Regions from separate parts of the Mesorhizobium sp. M0217 genome, predicted to be linked through region 1. Evidence: riboswitches for the same ligand, from Rfam matches in the RefSeq annotation. Region 1 holds a riboswitch; the other holds the start of a gene.

The links. A riboswitch is a leader RNA that binds a small molecule or an ion and turns the genes downstream of it on or off. The one in region 1 is predicted to bind S-adenosylmethionine.
Region 2: another riboswitch for S-adenosylmethionine. It lies ahead of metX (homoserine O-acetyltransferase MetX); the one in region 1 lies ahead of NKJ18_RS23675 (O-succinylhomoserine sulfhydrylase).

Annotation. Positions count from the first base shown of each region.
Region 1 covers NZ_JAMYSN010000017.1:108,465-116,319, reverse strand. The annotation lists gene mmsB (multiple monosaccharide ABC transporter permease) at 1-181, shown strand, start outside; gene araD1 (AraD1 family protein) at 383-1,378, shown strand; gene NKJ18_RS23685 (ABC transporter substrate-binding protein) at 1,425-2,195, opposite strand; gene NKJ18_RS23680 (2'-deoxycytidine 5'-triphosphate deaminase) at 2,297-3,391, opposite strand; SAM riboswitch at 3,532-3,609, shown strand; gene NKJ18_RS23675 (O-succinylhomoserine sulfhydrylase) at 3,667-4,857, shown strand; gene NKJ18_RS23670 (ceramide glucosyltransferase) at 4,869-6,020, opposite strand; gene apaG (Co2+/Mg2+ efflux facilitator ApaG/CorD) at 6,242-6,634, shown strand; gene NKJ18_RS23660 (Hsp33 family molecular chaperone) at 6,820-7,851, opposite strand.
Region 2 covers NZ_JAMYSN010000019.1:33,776-41,630, reverse strand. The annotation lists gene NKJ18_RS24550 (aldo/keto reductase) at 1-820, opposite strand, end outside; gene NKJ18_RS24545 (gamma-glutamylcyclotransferase) at 984-1,517, opposite strand; gene NKJ18_RS24540 (DUF2125 domain-containing protein) at 1,641-2,639, shown strand; gene NKJ18_RS24535 (sugar kinase) at 2,764-3,687, shown strand; gene NKJ18_RS24530 (prephenate/arogenate dehydrogenase family protein) at 3,695-4,630, opposite strand; gene hisC (histidinol-phosphate transaminase) at 4,635-5,744, opposite strand; SAM riboswitch at 5,871-5,948, shown strand; gene metX (homoserine O-acetyltransferase MetX) at 6,009-7,178, shown strand; gene metW (methionine biosynthesis protein MetW) at 7,175-7,789, shown strand; gene NKJ18_RS24510 (DUF1330 domain-containing protein) at 7,797-7,855, opposite strand, start outside.

The DNA of each region.
Region 1 (7,855 bases):
CGCCTCGGCGATGGGCGGCGTCGGCCAGGTTATCGGGGCGGTCGTCGGCGGCTTCATCATGGGCGTGATGAACAACGGCATGTCGATCATGGGCGTCAATGTCGACTGGCAGCAGGTGGTCAAAGGCCTGGTGCTGCTCGGCGCCGTGATCTTCGACGTCTACAACAAGAACAAGGCCTGACAAGCTTCAGCGAGGCAAGCAGGAGGCATACGGTCGCGGCGCAGCCGGCAAGTTGTCGGCATAAGAAGTCCCCCGAGGGATGGAGCTCGCGAGCGCAATCCGGACGAAGAGTTCAACCCGTGGCGCGGCGAGGTCCGAGCCGCGCAGGTCAAGGTTTGCCAAGGGGCAACCCGGCCAAGGCACATGAGAGAGGATTTCATCATGCTAATCTCCCAGATCCTCGACGACGCCGAGACCATCCGCGTCGTCGCCCGCAATGGCGGCGGCAAGACCAGGATCATCAACGGCGCCCGCAGCGTCTATTCGCTGGCCATGGAAGCCGCGCGCACCGGAACGGGCCTCGCCGCGCTGATCGAGCGCAAGGGGTTCGGTGAAGCGATAGACCTCGACGCCGTCTACAAGAAGGGCCGGCTGGTGTCGCCGATCAACCATCCCGATCCTGCGCATCTGCATCTGACCGGCACCGGCCTGACCCATCTCGGCTCGGCGGCGACGCGCGATTCCATGCACAAGAAGCTCAGCGATGGCGGCGAGGAGCAGCTTACCGATTCCATGAAGATGTTCCGCATGGGGCTCGAAGGCGGCAAGCCGGCCAAGGGCCAGACCGGCGTGCAGCCGGAATGGTTCTACAAGGGCAACGGCACCATGGCGGTGGCGCCGGGCGCCGCACTGATGTCGCCGGCCTTTGCGCAGGACGCCGGCGAGGAGCCGGAAATCGCCGGCATCTATGTCATCGGCGACGACGGCGCGCCGTTCCGCGTCGGCTTCACGCTGTCGAACGAGTTTTCCGATCATGTTACCGAGCGGGTGAACTATCTGTTCCTGGCACATTCCAAACTGCGCAACGCCTCGTTCGGGCCGGAAATCCTGATCGGCGACCTGCCGGCCGACGTCAGGGGCTCATCGCGAATCTATCGCGACAGCAATTTGCTGTGGGAAAAGCCGTTCCTGTCGGGCGAAGCGAACATGTCGCACACAATCGCCAATCTCGAACATCATCACTTCAAATATTCGGCCTTCCGCCAGCCGGGCGACGTGCATGTGCACATGTTCGGCACGGCGACGCTGTCCTTTGCCGACGGCATCAAGACTCAGGCCGGCGACGTTTTCGAGATCGAGGCCGCGGATTTCGGCCTGCCGCTGCGAAACCCGCTGGAGATTGAGCAGCCGGTGAAGGTGGCGGTGAAGGCGCTTTGAGAGCGTAATCTCCCTCCTTGAGGGGGGAGATTGGTAGCGCCCGCCGTCAATAAATATCGAAGTCGAAATACTTGGCCTGGATCTTCTTGTAGGTGCCGTCGGCGACGATGGCGTCTATCGCCGCGTTGAGCTTGTCGCGAAGTGCCGTGTCTTCCAGGCGGACAGCGATGCCGGCTTGCGTCTCGGTGCCCTTGACGTCACCGACAAGCTTGCAGCAGCCGTCGCTCGCCTTCTTCAGCCAGTCCATCAGCACGAATTTGTCGGAGATGACGGCGTCGAGACGGCCGTTCTGCAAGTCGGTGATCGCCTCTTCCTGGGTGGGGTAGAGTTTCGCCTCGGCGCCGGCCTTGCCATAGGCGTCCTGCGCATAGTCGGCCTGAGTGGTCGAGGCCTGCGCGCCCACCGTCTTGCCGGCAAGGGCTGCCGGTTCGGTGGAAGTGAGGTCGCTGTCCTTGGGCGCCACAAGCGCCAGCGGCGTCGTGTAGTATTTGTTGGTGAAGGCGACCTGTTTCTTGCGCTCCTCGGTGATGCTCATCGAGGCGATGATGGCGTCGAACTTTTTCGCCTGCAGCGCCGGGATGATGCCGTCCCAGTCCTGGGTGACGATCTCGCACTCGACCTTCATCTGCGCACACAGCGCATTGGCAATGTCGATGTCGAAGCCCTCGATCTTGCCGTCCGCGGTGATGGTGTTGAAGGGCGGATAAGCGCCCTCGGTGCCGATCTTCAATTTCTCCTGCGCCTCAGCCAGCGAGCCGGCCGATATCACCAGCATGGCAGCGCCCGCTGCCGATATGATCCATCTTGAAATCTGCATTTTGGTTCCCCTTGCGCGCCGTTCTCTTGCCGGCCACCGAAAGGCAGCCAAGCATGGTGAGGCAGCGCAGGCAAGTATTTTGCCTGACGGTGATCGAAGGTTCAGCCGGCGGGGCGGAAATGCTTGGAGAGCTTGAGGCCTTGCGCTTGGTAATTCGAGCCGAGATCGGTGCCGTAAAGCGCCTGCGGCCGCTTCAGCATGTGTTCGTAGACGAGCCGGCCGACGATCTGGCCGTGGTCGAGGATGAACGGCACTTCGTGGCTGCGCACTTCGAGCACCGCCCGGCTGCCGGTGCCGCCTGAGGCCGAATGGCCGAAGCCCGGATCGAAGAAGCCGGCATAGTGAACACGGAATTCGCCAACCAGCGGATCGAAGGGCGTCATCTCGGCGGCGTAGAGCGGCGGCACGTGCACGGCTTCGCGGCTGACCAGGATGTAGAACTCGTCCGGGTCGAGCACCAGTTCGCCGGCGCCGCTCTTATAGAGCGGCTCCCAGAAATCGACGGCATCCTGGGCGGCGCGCTTGTCGACATCGACCAAGCCGGTGTGATGCTTGCCGCGATAGCCGACCAGGCCGTTCTGGTCGCCGTCAAGATCGATCGACAGCGCAATGCCGCCGCCGGAAATGTTGGGCGGCTCGGTCGCCACCAGCATCTCGGCGCGGTGCAATTCGTTCAGTTCTGCCTCCGACAACAGCGCGTTGCCGGTGCGAAAGCGGATCTGCGACAGCCTCGATCCGGCGCGTACGACGATCGGGAAGGTGCGTGGACTGACTTCGAGATAAAGCGGCCCGTGATAGCCGGGGGCGATCTTGTCGAACTCATGGCCGCGATCGGTCATCACCCGGGTGAAGATGTCGAGCCGGCCGGTCGAGCTCTTCGGGTTGGCCGAGGCCGACACGTTTGCGGGCAGCGCCAGGCTTTCGAGCAGCGGCACGATGTAGACGCAGCCGGTTTCCAGCACCGCGCCCTCGGCGAGAGTGAATTCGTGCAATTTCAGCCGGTGAAGCTTGTCGGCCACCAGATGATCGGGACCCGGCAGGAAGGAGGCGCGCACGCGAAAAGCCTTGTCGCCGAGCCTGAGATCGAGGCTCGCCGGCTGCACCTGGTCGACATCGAGCGCGCGCGGCGACTTCAGCGCGCCGGACTGAAACAGCGCGGAAATGTCCTGATCGGGAAGAATGCCTGTCTGCCGCAAAAGGCTGGCTCCGCTCCAAGGTCGGTCTCTTTGTGGCAGGTTCTTGCCGCAAAACCGCTGGATATTATTGCGGAACCTGCCTGGTACAAACCTCTTAATGAAGCCGGCAATTGACGCAAGCGCAGGTGAGGTCTAAAGGGTCGTTATCCCGTGGTGATTTGGCCGGTCGGCTTGCAGCCACGTTAAACAAGTCGCTAAAGGACCGTCGGGCCGCAAGGCCATATGGACCGGTTGCGACTTTCGCGGCCGGTTTTTTTGTGTCTGGAACAAAAGCGATGAGCACCAAGAAGCGTAACTGGAAACCTCAGACCGCACTCGTGCACGGGGGAACGCTGCGTTCCCAGTTCGGCGAGACGTCCGAAGCGATGTACCTCACCCAAGGCTATGTCTACGAGACGGCGCAGGCTGCCGAGGCCCGTTTCAAGGGCGAGGAGCCGGGCTTCATCTATTCGCGCTATGCCAACCCTACCGTCGACATGTTCGAAAAGCGCATGTGCGCGCTGGAGGGTGCCGAAGATGCGCGCGCCACGGCGTCCGGCATGGCGGCGGTGACGGCAGCGCTCCTGTGCAGCGCCAAGGCCGGCGACCATATCGTTGCGGCGCGCGCGCTGTTCGGCTCCTGCCGCTGGGTGGTGGAGACGCTGGCGCCGAAATACGGCATCGAGGCAACGCTGGTCGACGGCACCGACATCGCCAACTGGGAAAAGGCGGTGCGGCCGAACACGAAACTGTTCTTCCTGGAAAGCCCGACCAATCCGACGCTGGAAGTGGTCGACATCGCAGCGGTGGCGGCGCTCGCCACCTCGATCGGCGCCAGGCTGATCGTCGACAATGTCTTCGCCACGCCCTTGCAGCAGAAGCCCTTGCAGCTCGGCGCCCATATCGTCGTCTACTCCGCGACCAAGCACATTGACGGCCAGGGACGCTGTCTCGGCGGCATCATCCTGTCGGACAAGAAATGGATCGACGAGAATTTGCACGACTATTTCCGCCACACCGGCCCGAGCCTGTCGCCGTTCAACGCCTGGACGCTGCTCAAGGGCCTGGAGACGCTGCCAGTTCGGGTGCGCCAGCAGACTGAAAGCGCGGCCAAGATCGCGGATTTCCTGGCAGGACGGCCGGAAATCGCCCGCATCATCTATCCCGGCCGCGCCGACCACCCGCAGGCCGACATCGTCAAGAAGCAGATGACAGGCGGATCGACGCTAATCTGCCTCGACGTCAAGGGCGGCAAGCAGGCGGCCTTCGCCTTGCAGAACGCGCTCGACATCGTGCTGATCTCCAACAATCTCGGCGACGCCAAGAGCCTGATCACCCATCCGGCGACCACCACCCACAAGAACCTCAGCGACGAAGCTCGCGCCGAGCTTGGCATCGGGCCGGGAACGCTCAGGCTGTCGGTCGGTCTTGAGGATACGGACGATCTGCTGGAGGACGTTGCGCAGGCGCTGAAGGCAGCCGGATAGGCCGCGAGGCGTCACGCTCCCGACGAAACCTCTTCCAGTTCGGCCGTCTTGGTGCCGATGGTCATGATGTTGCCGCGCCAGTCGACGGCGCCGCTCAGCCAGCCGCGCGCCCAGATGGCGGGAAGCATCATGTCGCGCACCATCATCGCCGGGACCATGCGCAGCGACAGGTGCCAGCCCTTGGCCGCGGCCAGCGCGCATTCGGGAATGTAGGCCGCCGCCAGCACGGCCAACACCGTGGCCGGCAGGCTGACGCCGGCACTTGCTGCCGCCACCAGCGCCAACGCCAACGGCACGGCGACGCCGGTCAGGATCTCGGGTGCGAAAAACAGCGGGAAAGTGACGCGGCGCAACCGCGCCCAGCGCGCCTGACGCGACCAGATGTCGGCAAGTCGGCGCTGCCCCAGTGGTTGCTCGAAAGGCGAGGCAACGAGATTGACGCGCAGGCCCAGTCCGTTGACCAGCTTGGTTGCAGCAGCATCCTCGGCGATCTCGGCGGCCAGCGCGCGGATACCGCCATTGGTATCGAGCATCGGCTTGTTCCACAGCATGCTCTTGCCCTGGGCAAAGCCGAGGCCAAGCGCCTCGCCGGCATATTGCCAGCGCGCCTGCAGCGTGTTGAGGAACGCGCATTCGACCTCGGCCCAGAAGCCATCCGGCCGCGAGCCGATCGGCGTCGAGCAGATAAGCCCGGTATTGGTCCCCCAGGCCGCCATCAGGTGCTGGACGTAATCCCTAGGCATCAGCACGTTGGAATCCGCCAGAATGACCCAATGATTGCGCGCCGCTTCCCAGCCCTTGACGCAGTTGTTGAGCTTCGGGTTGCTGCTGACGCGGTCGTCGCCGATCAGCAGCCGGGCCGGCACGTTGGGAAACAGGACGATCGCCCTGTTTATCAGTTTGACGACGGGATCGTCGGCGTGAGCGACGCAGAAGATCAGTTCGTAGCGCGGCCAGTCGAGCGAGAAGGCTCGCTGCAGCGTCTCTTGTGTGAACGGCTCCACGCCGCGCGACGGCACGACGATCGAGACCGGTGGCTGCTCGTCGGACGGCGGAGGGATAAGGCGACGCGCTTGCAGTTTCGACGAAGCAAGCAGGATGCTGGCGAGATTGGAAAGAAGCAAAGCGGAGGAAGCGAAGGCGGCTGTGAGAGCTGGTTCCATGAGATCTGGTCACTCCGGAAAGGCCGCTCGCGGCTGCTTTGTCAGTCGACAGATGGGCCTTGAGTCGCCGGCAAGGTTTGCGCACACCAACACTGTCATGTGTCACTTAAATGACATTGTTTGTCGGCACCTCCGCTTTGAGGCTGGCAGGACATGCCGTTGTGCGCGTATCAAACCGCATAGCGCGACAAATGTTCCTTGCTGCGCAACCGGAGCAGCCCATGTACCGCGCCGTCACGCGCAACATCGAAGTGCAGGTCAGACCGTTCTACCTGGAGGACCGCTCGGACCCGGCGGAGAACCGTTATGTCTGGGGCTACCAGGTGACGATCGACAACCAGTCGGACGATTTCGTGCAGCTTATGGCGCGTTACTGGCACATCACCGACGGCAGCGGCCGGGTCGAGGAAGTGCGCGGCGCCGGCGTGGTCGGCGACCAGCCTGAGCTCAATCCCGGCGACAGCTATCAATACACGTCAGGCTGCCCGCTCTCGACGCCCTCCGGCTTCATGGTCGGCCACTACACCATGCGCAACAAAAAGGGCGAGACGTTCGACGTCGCTATTCCCGCGTTTTCGCTGGATCTGCCGGGGACCCGACGGACGGTGAATTAGGGGTTTTCTCCCCGTCACTATACGGGGAGAAATGCCCGGCAGGGCAATGAGGGGCAGCGCCAGAGTCATGAGGTTATCTTCCACGCACATGACCTAGGCTATGCGCGGCCATTCACCAAAGTTCGCGCTGCCCTCATCCGCCCTTCGGGCACCTTCTCCCCGTGAACGGGGAGAAGGAAGAGATGCTACTGAGTTGCAAACTCCGCCGGGTCGAAGTCGTACTGCTTCGAGCAGAACTCGCAGGCGACGTGGATGCCGCCATCTTCGGTGCTGTCCTTGATCTCCTGCGCGGAAAACCCCTCGAGGATGCCGCGTATCTTGTCCCTTGAGCAGGAACATTGGTCGGCGACCGGCACGCCGCCGAAGACGCGCACGCCATGTTCGTGGAACAGCCTGTAGAGCAGCCGCTCGGCGCCGATGGTCGGGTCGATCAGCTCGGTCGGCTCGATGGTGCCGAGCAGCGCCACCAGCTCGCGCCACGAATTGTCGGCCGGCTCCTGCGTCACGTCACGCGGATCGCCGTCGCCGCCCGAAATGTCGGGCACGCGCATGCGCTCGGGTGACTGCGGCAGGAACTGCGCCAGGATGCCGCCGGCGCGCCACTGCTCACGAGCGCCGCCGGGACCTGGCGTCAGAAGCTTGGCCACCGACAGCCTGAGGTCGGTCGGGATCTGCTCCGACTGGCGGAAATAGGTGCGCGCGGCGTCCTCCAGCGTCTCGCCGTCGAGCTGGACGATGCCCTGATAGCGCTGCGTGTGCGCGCCCTGGTCGATGGTCAGCGCCAAAACGCCGCTGCCCAGCAGCGTCTGCTGCGAGGTCTGGCCTGCGGCCACCAGGGCCTCCAGCCGGTCGGCGTCGAAACGCGCATAGGCGCGCAATGCCGAAGGCGTGGAGAAATCCGCGACCAGCATGTCGACCGGGCCGTCGGTGCGGGTCTGCAGGATGAACTTGCCTTCGAATTTGAGCGAGGTGCCGAGCAGCACCGTCAGCACACAGGCTTCCGCGAGCAGGCGGGCGACCGGCTCGGGATAGTCGTGACGGTTGAGGATGGCGTCGAGCATCGGCCCGAGTTGCACGGTGCGGCCGCGCACGTCGAGCGGGCCGACCTCGAAGGGTACGACATGATCGTCGCCGGCATAGCCGAACTCGCCGAGTTTGGGGTGATGTTCAGTCACTTGATGCGTTTCCAACATGACAAAGCTCCAGGGCGCGGCCATGCGG
Region 2 (7,855 bases), on a different contig from region 1:
CCATCACCCATGCGAGTGCTACTTCCGCCTGCTTGGCCGAATGGCGCGCCGCCACAGTGTCGAGTGCGGCCAGAATGCGCATGCCGCGCGCATTGAGATAAGCCTTCACGCCGCCGCCGCGTTCACTTTTGCCGAGATCGGCCTCGCTACGGTATTTGCCGCTCAAAAACCCCTTGGCGAGACTGAAATAGGTGATGACGCCGATATCCTCGGCCACGCACACATCATGCAGCGGCCCGTCGAAGGATGAGCGATCGTAGAGATTGTATTCCGGCTGCAGCACGCTGTAGCGCGGCAGCCCGCGCAGGCTGGCAACATCGAGCGCGGCGCGCAGCTGGCCGGCGTCGAGATTCGAGGCGCCGATATGGCGGACCTTGCCGGCAGCGAGCAGCTTCTGGTAGGCGCCGAGCGTCTCTTCATAAGGCGTGGTCGGGTCCGGCCAGTGCGACAAATAGAGGTCGATGACATCGGTCTGCAGTCGCTTGAGCGACGCCTCGACTGCCCTTTCGATATGGGCAGCGGACAGATCCTTCTTGCCTTGTCCCATATCCGAGCCGACTTTGGTGATGACGATGATCTTGTCACGGTTGCCGCGGCTTTTCATCCATTTGCCGATGATGGTCTCGGACTCGCCGCCCGCGTGGCCGGGCACCCAGCGCGAATAGGCATCGGCCGTATCGATAGCGTTGAGGCCGGCGCCGCCGAACCGGTCGAGCAGGTCGAAGGAGGTCTTCTCGTCCGCGGTCCAGCCGAAGACATTGCCGCCCAGGACCAGCGGCGCGATGGAAAGGTCGGTTTGACCGAGACGGCGTTTTTGCAAGACGGGGCTCCGTGGGCTGGCGGCGGGCGACCCGAATGCTTCGGGCCGCAGCTAAGCTAGGTCTCGCCGCGCCGAGGTCAAAGGCCTCAGCCAATTTTCCAGCGGGCCAGCGCTTCACAAAGGCGCGAGCGCTTCGCCTGCAGGCTCGCCGTGGTCCACTGGCTCACGAGGCGATCCGCTTCGCCACCTCTTCCAGCCAGTGGTCGCTGATACCCAGCGCCGCGAGATGCTGCAGCGTGTTGAGCACATAGTCCTCGTTGTTTCCGGACTGGCCGACGGCGCCACGGATAACACCTGCCGCATGCGCGGGGTCGAGCCCGCCGGCATACTGCTCATGCTGGCGGTCGACGATATAGGCAACCGCTTTCACTCTCTCTCCCGCGGCCGCCCCATTCCCGTCGAGGCTGATATCGAGCACACGCTCGAGGTAGACGCTGGTCACCAATTCGCGCTCGCGCAGATAGGTCAGCACCTCATCGCGCAGCTCGCCGGGCACGCGAAAGGCCAGCCCGATGCAGGAGCCGCCACGGTCGAGGCCTAGCACCAGGCCCGGCCGCTGGCGCGTGCCGCGATGCACGAAGGAATAGACGCAGAGCGACCGGCGGTAGCCGTAAAGCCGCGCGCGCCGTGTCTCGACATGGGCGAATCCCGGTCGCCAGATCAGCGAGCCGTAGCCAAAAACCCAAAAATCGCCCATATCGCCAAGCCTGATTGTACGAGAGTGACGCCGCCGCATCGGAATCGGTGCTCTTCTGTTCTTTTTGCTTTTGCGTAAGCCACAGTCCACCCGCAACACGCCCGCGTTAATGAAAGCCGCAGCATGACGTCAAGTGACGAGCGTCCGTCGAAGTTTCGCCGCCGGCTGATGTGGCTCGCTGCCTTGCTCGTTATGCTGTTCGGCGTCTACAGCGCAGTCTGGTTCTATGTCGCCGGTCGCGTCAGCAGCGAAGCCGACAAGGCGGTGGCCTCGCTCAAGGACAAAGGCATCGAGGCCGGCTGCGCCAACCTCACCGTCAGCGGCTACCCCCTGAGTTTTGCCATCTCCTGTGACAATCTGGCTTACGAGGACGACGCCAGGAACGTTGCCGCCTCGGCAGGCAGCTTCAACTTCGTTGCAGAGCTCATCCGGCCTTTGTCGCCTGCCGCCGAGTTGCGTGGGCCGCTGCGCACCTCGGTGCCGGGGATGGCGCCGCTATGGATCGACTGGGACAATCTGCAGGCCAATGCCAAGCTCTTCTGGCCCCTGCCCCGGAGCATTTCGCTGCAGGCGGAGAGCTTGTCCGGCCAGACGGATCCGGCCGACGACACTGATCCGGTTTCACTGTTCAGCGCCGGAACCGCGGCGGGCGAGTTGCGGCCCGACGGCCAGGACATCGGCTACGTCGGCAGCTTCACCGATCTTGAGATCGACGCCGACGCGATCGGCGGGCGCGTGCTGCCGCCGCTCGACGGCAGCGGCGACGCGACGCTGAAGAACGGCGTCGCGCTGATGAAGACGCAGGCCAGGAGCCTGCGCGGCCAGGCGGCCGACATCCACAAGCTCGATCTGTCGTCGGGAACCGCGCGCATCACCGTCTCCGGCCCGGTGTCGGTCGACGCCAACGGCCTGGTCAATGCCGACCTGACGATCAAGCTGCAGGATCCCAAAGCCGTGGCGGCAATCCTCGCCACCGCAATCCCCGAGCAGAAGAGCCAGATCGAGCAAGGCTTTGCCGGTCTGGCGCTGCTCGGCAACGAACCGTCGATGCCGCTCAAGGTGGTGAAGGGCAAGGTCTCGCTCGGCTTCATTCCGCTGGGCAAGATCAAGCCGCTCGATTAGAGCAATTCCAAGAAAAGTGTGAGCGGTTTTCCGTCCGGAATTCCGTTAAAACAAAGAGATAGAGCATGATCGCAAAGAGCGGGAACGGCTTTTGGGGAGAGATCATGCTCGAGCAAGCCGACGCATGAACCGACCGGTGAAACTGCTGAGCGTTGGCGCGCTGACGCTGGATACCATCCTGCGCGTCGAAACCCTGCCCACGCATCAGGGCAAGTTCATCGCCTCGGACGGCATCCAGATCGCCTCGGGCATGGCGACAAGTGCTGCCTGCGCCGCCCGCCGTCTCGGCGCCGAGGTGTTCCTGTGGGCAAGTGCAGGTGACGATGCCGTCGGCGACCAATTGCTGGCCGGCATCGAGGCCGAGGGCGTCGATTGCGGCTTTGTCCGCCGCGTCGAAGGCGCCCGCTCGGCGCTGGCCGCGATCCTGGTCGACGCTCATGGCGAGCGCATCATCGTGCCCTTCTACGACCCAAAGGCGCAGGCCGACCCCGAGGCGGTGCCTGTCGCCGATCTTTCCGGCTTCGATGCCGTGCTGGTCGATGTGCGCTGGCCGGGCGCCGCCGCTCTTGCCTTGACCGCCGCGCGCGACGCCGGTTGCCCGGCAATCCTCGACGCCGACACGGCGCCGCTGGAGGTGCTGGAGCATCTGTTGCCGCTGGCGTCGCACATCGTCGCTTCGGAGACGGCTGCACGCATTGTCTGCGGCCACGCGCTGGATCCCGAAACCGCCTGCGCCGACCTCGCCAGCCGCACAGACGCCTTCGTGGCGGTGACCGGCGGCGCCTCGGGAAGCTGGTGGCATGACCGGTCCGCCGGATGCGTGCGCCACATCGCGGCGCCGAAGGTCAAGGCGGTCGACACGCTGGCCGCCGGCGACGTTTTCCACGGCGCCTTTGCCGTTGGACTTGCTGAGGCCATGTCGGTCGAGCACGCGTTGCGCTTTGCCAGCGCGGCGGCCGCGCTCAAATGCCAGCGCTTCGGCGGCCGGCTGGGCGCGCCGGACCGGGCCGAGACAATGGCCATGGTCGCGGCGACCTGGCCCGTCTGAAACAGATTTAACTTTTCACCGGGTGCTCGACCGCCTGCCGGCCGAAATCCGGCACGTCGATATCCTGGCCGGCCTCGATGATCGAACGGCGAACGGCCCGGGTGCGGGTGAACAGGTCGAACAGCTTGTCGCCGTCGCCCCAGCGGATCGCCCGCTGCAGCGAGGCGAGGTCCTCCGAAAAGCGCGCCAGCATTTCCAGGATGGCATCCTTGTTGTGCAGGCACACGTCGCGCCACATGGTCGGGTCGGAGGCGGCCAGACGGGTGAAGTCGCGGAAACCGGAAGCCGAATATTTGATCACTTCCGACTTGGTCACCGATTCCAGATCGTCGGCCGTGCCGACGATGTTGTAGGCAATGATGTGCGGAAGATGCGAAACGATGGCCAGCGTCATGTCATGATGCTGCGGGTCCATCGAGTCGATGTTGGAGCCGCAGCGCCGCCAGAATTCCGACAGCTTTTCCAGCGCGGCCGGATCGGTTCCCGGCAGCGGCGTGAAGATGCACCAGCGGTTTTCGAACAGGTCGGCGAAACCCGCATCCGGGCCCGATTTCTCCGTACCTGCCAGCGGGTGCCCCGGAATAAAGTGCACGCCGTCCGGTACATAGGGCTGCATTTGCGCAATGACGGAGGCCTTGGTCGAACCGACATCGGTGAGGATGGCGCCCTTTTTCAGCCCCGGCGCGATCTCTTGCGCCACCTCGCCCGACGATCCCACAGGCACCGAGACGATGATCAGGTCGGCGTCGCGGACCGCTTCCCTGGCGCCGGTGGTGTAGCTCTCGCCAAGACCGAGCTCCTTCGCCCGCGCCAGCGTGGCCGGGCTGCGCGTCGCGATGGCGACATGGCGGGCCAGGCCCTCGCGGCGGATAACGCGGGCCAGCGACGAGCCGATCAGGCCGATGCCGACCAGCGCGATCTTTTCAAACATCGGTGATGTCATTGTTTCAGCTTTTCAGGAACGTCGTGAGGGCGTCGATAACGCCGCGATTGGCTTCTTCGGTGCCGACGCTCATGCGCAGCGCATTGGGAAAGCCATAGCCGGTAACGCGCCGCAATATATAGCCGCGCTGGGTGAGGTAGTCGTCCGCCGCCTCAGCCGAATGCTTCTTGTCGTCGGGAAAGTGGATGAGGACGAAATTGCCGACGCTGGGCGTCACCCTGAGCCCAAGCTTCGTCAGCTCTTCATTCAGCCAGGTAAGCCAGGTCTCGTTGTGCAACGAACTGCGCTCGACATGGGCGCGGTCGCGGATGGCGGCAATGCCGGCCTCGATCGCTGTTGCGTTAACGTTGAAAGGGCCGCGGATACGGTTGATGGCATCGACGATGTGCAGTGGGCCATACATCCAGCCGATGCGCGCGCCGCCAAGGCCGAGCTTGGAGAAGGTGCGGGTCATGACCACATTCTGTGCGCTGCCCGCCAGCTCGATGCCGGCCTCGTAGTCATTGCGCCTGACATATTCGGCATAGGCCGCGTCGAGCACCAGAAGCACGTTGCCCGGGAGCGTGGAATGCAGGCGGCGGACCTCCTGGAACGGCAGATAGGTGCCGGTCGGATTGTTGGGATTGGCGAGGAAGATGATTTTGGTCCGCGGCGTCACCGCGGCCAGGATCGCGTCGACGTCGGCGCGCTCCTCGGTTTCCTTCACAGCAACCGGCTTGGCCCCCGCCGACTGAATGTAGATCTTGTAGACCATGAAGGCATGTTCGGTAAAAATCGCCTCATCGCCTGGCGCCAGATAGGTCTGCGCCAGCAGGCCCAAAATCTCGTCGGAACCGTTGGAGCAGATGATGTTTGCCGGGTTGAGGCCATGCACCTCGGCGATCGCCTCGCGCAGCCGGCGGGCGGTGCCGTCGGGATAGACATCGAGCTTGCCAGCCACTTCGCGCGCGGCCTCGATCGCCTTCGGCGACGGGCCGAGCGGGTTCTCGTTCGACGACAATTTATGGACCTTGGCGACGCCGGCCGGTGCCGTGCTCTTGCCCGGCACATAGGCGTCGATGTCCATAATGCCCGCGCGGGGCGTCGGCCGTGCCTTGTCCGCTGTCTTGTCCATGTCGCAAATCCATCGAGAATGCCTCCGTCCGGAGGCCGCAGCGGAAATACAAGCCGTAGCCGCGAATGTCGAGAGGCGGGCAATAGCTGGCCGTTGACGCCGGGCCGCACGAGTTCTAGAAGAACGCAACAGTTCCGTGGTGATTTGGCCGGTCGGCTTGCAGCCACGTTAAACAACTCGCTAAAGGGCCGTTTGCGTGACGTAACCGGCTTTGCGATCGCACTGCCGGTTTTTTATTGCCTGACGGCGGGCAAGGAGAGTCACATGGCCGCGCTCCGCGCTACAAAAACCAACAACGAGGCCGACAACCCGTCGAGCCCTGTGTTGCGTTTTGGCCCTGACAAGCCGCTGAAGCTCGACGCCGGCACGCTTTTGTCGCCGTTCCAGATCGCCTACCAGACATATGGCGCCCTCAACGATGCCCGCACCAACGCCATCCTGGTCTGCCACGCGCTGACCGGCGACCAGCATGTCGCCAGCACCAATCCGGTGACCGGCAAGCCCGGCTGGTGGGAAGTGCTGATCGGTCCCGGCAAGATCATCGACACCAACCGCTTCTTCGTCATTTGCTCCAACGTCATCGGCGGCTGCCTCGGCTCCACGGGTCCGGCCTCGACCAATCCCGCCACCGGCAAGCCCTACGGCCTCGACCTGCCAATCATCACCATCCGCGACATGGTGCGGGCGCAACTGATGCTGGTCGACCATTTCGGCATCGAAAAGCTGTTTTGCGTGCTCGGCGGCTCGATGGGCGGCATGCAGGTGCTGGAATGGGCATCGTGCTATTCCGAGCGCGTCTTCTCGGCCCTGCCGATCGCCACAGGCGCACGCCATTCCTCGCAGAACATCGCCTTCCACGAGGTCGGCCGGCAGGCCGTCATGGCCGATCCGGACTGGCATGGCGGCAAATATTTCGAGCACGGCAAGCGCCCGGAAAAGGGGCTCGCCGTGGCGCGCATGGCCGCCCACATCACCTATCTGTCGGAAGCCGCCCTGCATCGGAAATTCGGCCGCAATCTGCAGGACCGCGAAGCGCTGACCTTCGGTTTCGACGCAGATTTCCAGATCGAAAGCTATCTGCGCCACCAGGGCATGACATTCGTCGACCGCTTCGACGCCAACTCCTACCTCTACATGACCCGTTCGATGGATTATTTCGACCTCGCCGCCGACCATGGCGGCCGGTTGGCAGATGCCTTTGCCGGGACCAAGACCCGCTTCTGCCTGGTGTCCTTCACCTCGGACTGGCTGTTCCCGACCGAGGAGAGCCGCTCGATCGTGCATGCGCTCAACGCCGCCGGCGCCTCCGTCTCCTTCGTCGAGATCGACACCGACCGCGGCCATGATGCCTTCCTGCTCGATGAACCCGAACTGTTTGCCGCCATCAAGGGCTTCATCGGCTCGGCGGCCCGCGCAAGGGGGCTCGCCTCATGAGCGTCAATGGCAGCCAGCGCGTCGACCTCGAAGTCGTGGCCAACCTGATACCGCCGCAGTCGCGGGTGCTCGATGTCGGCTCCGGCGACGGCCTGCTGCTCGAACTCCTGCAGGAGACCAAGCAGGTCGACGGCCGCGGGCTGGAGCTGTCACAGCGCGGCGTCAATGAATGCGTGGCGCGCGGTCTCTCGGTCATCCAGGGCGATGCCGATACCGACCTCGAATTCTATCCAGACAAGGGTTTTGACTTCGTCGTCCTGTCTCAGACGCTGCAGGCGACCCGCAACCCGAAGCTGGTGCTCGACGAGCTGCTGCGAATCGGCAACCGCGCCATCGTCTCCTTCCCCAATTTCGGCCACTGGCGGGTGCGGCTGTCGCTGTTCGTCAATGGCCGGATGCCGGTGACCGCGGACCTGCCCTATTCCTGGTACGACACGCCCAACATCCATTTCTGCACCATCCGCGACTTCGTCAATCTGGTCGAGGAACTCGGCGCTTCGGTCGAGAAAGCCACCGCGCTCGACGGCAACGGCCAGAAGATCGGACTGTCGATGCCATGGTGGTTCTGGAATTTCTTCGGCCAGCAAGCGGTGTTCTTGCTGAAGCGGTAGTTTGCCCCTATTCCAGCACGTCCGTCGCCTTGTGCGGGTGCTGAACGCCATCGGCGATGATCACAT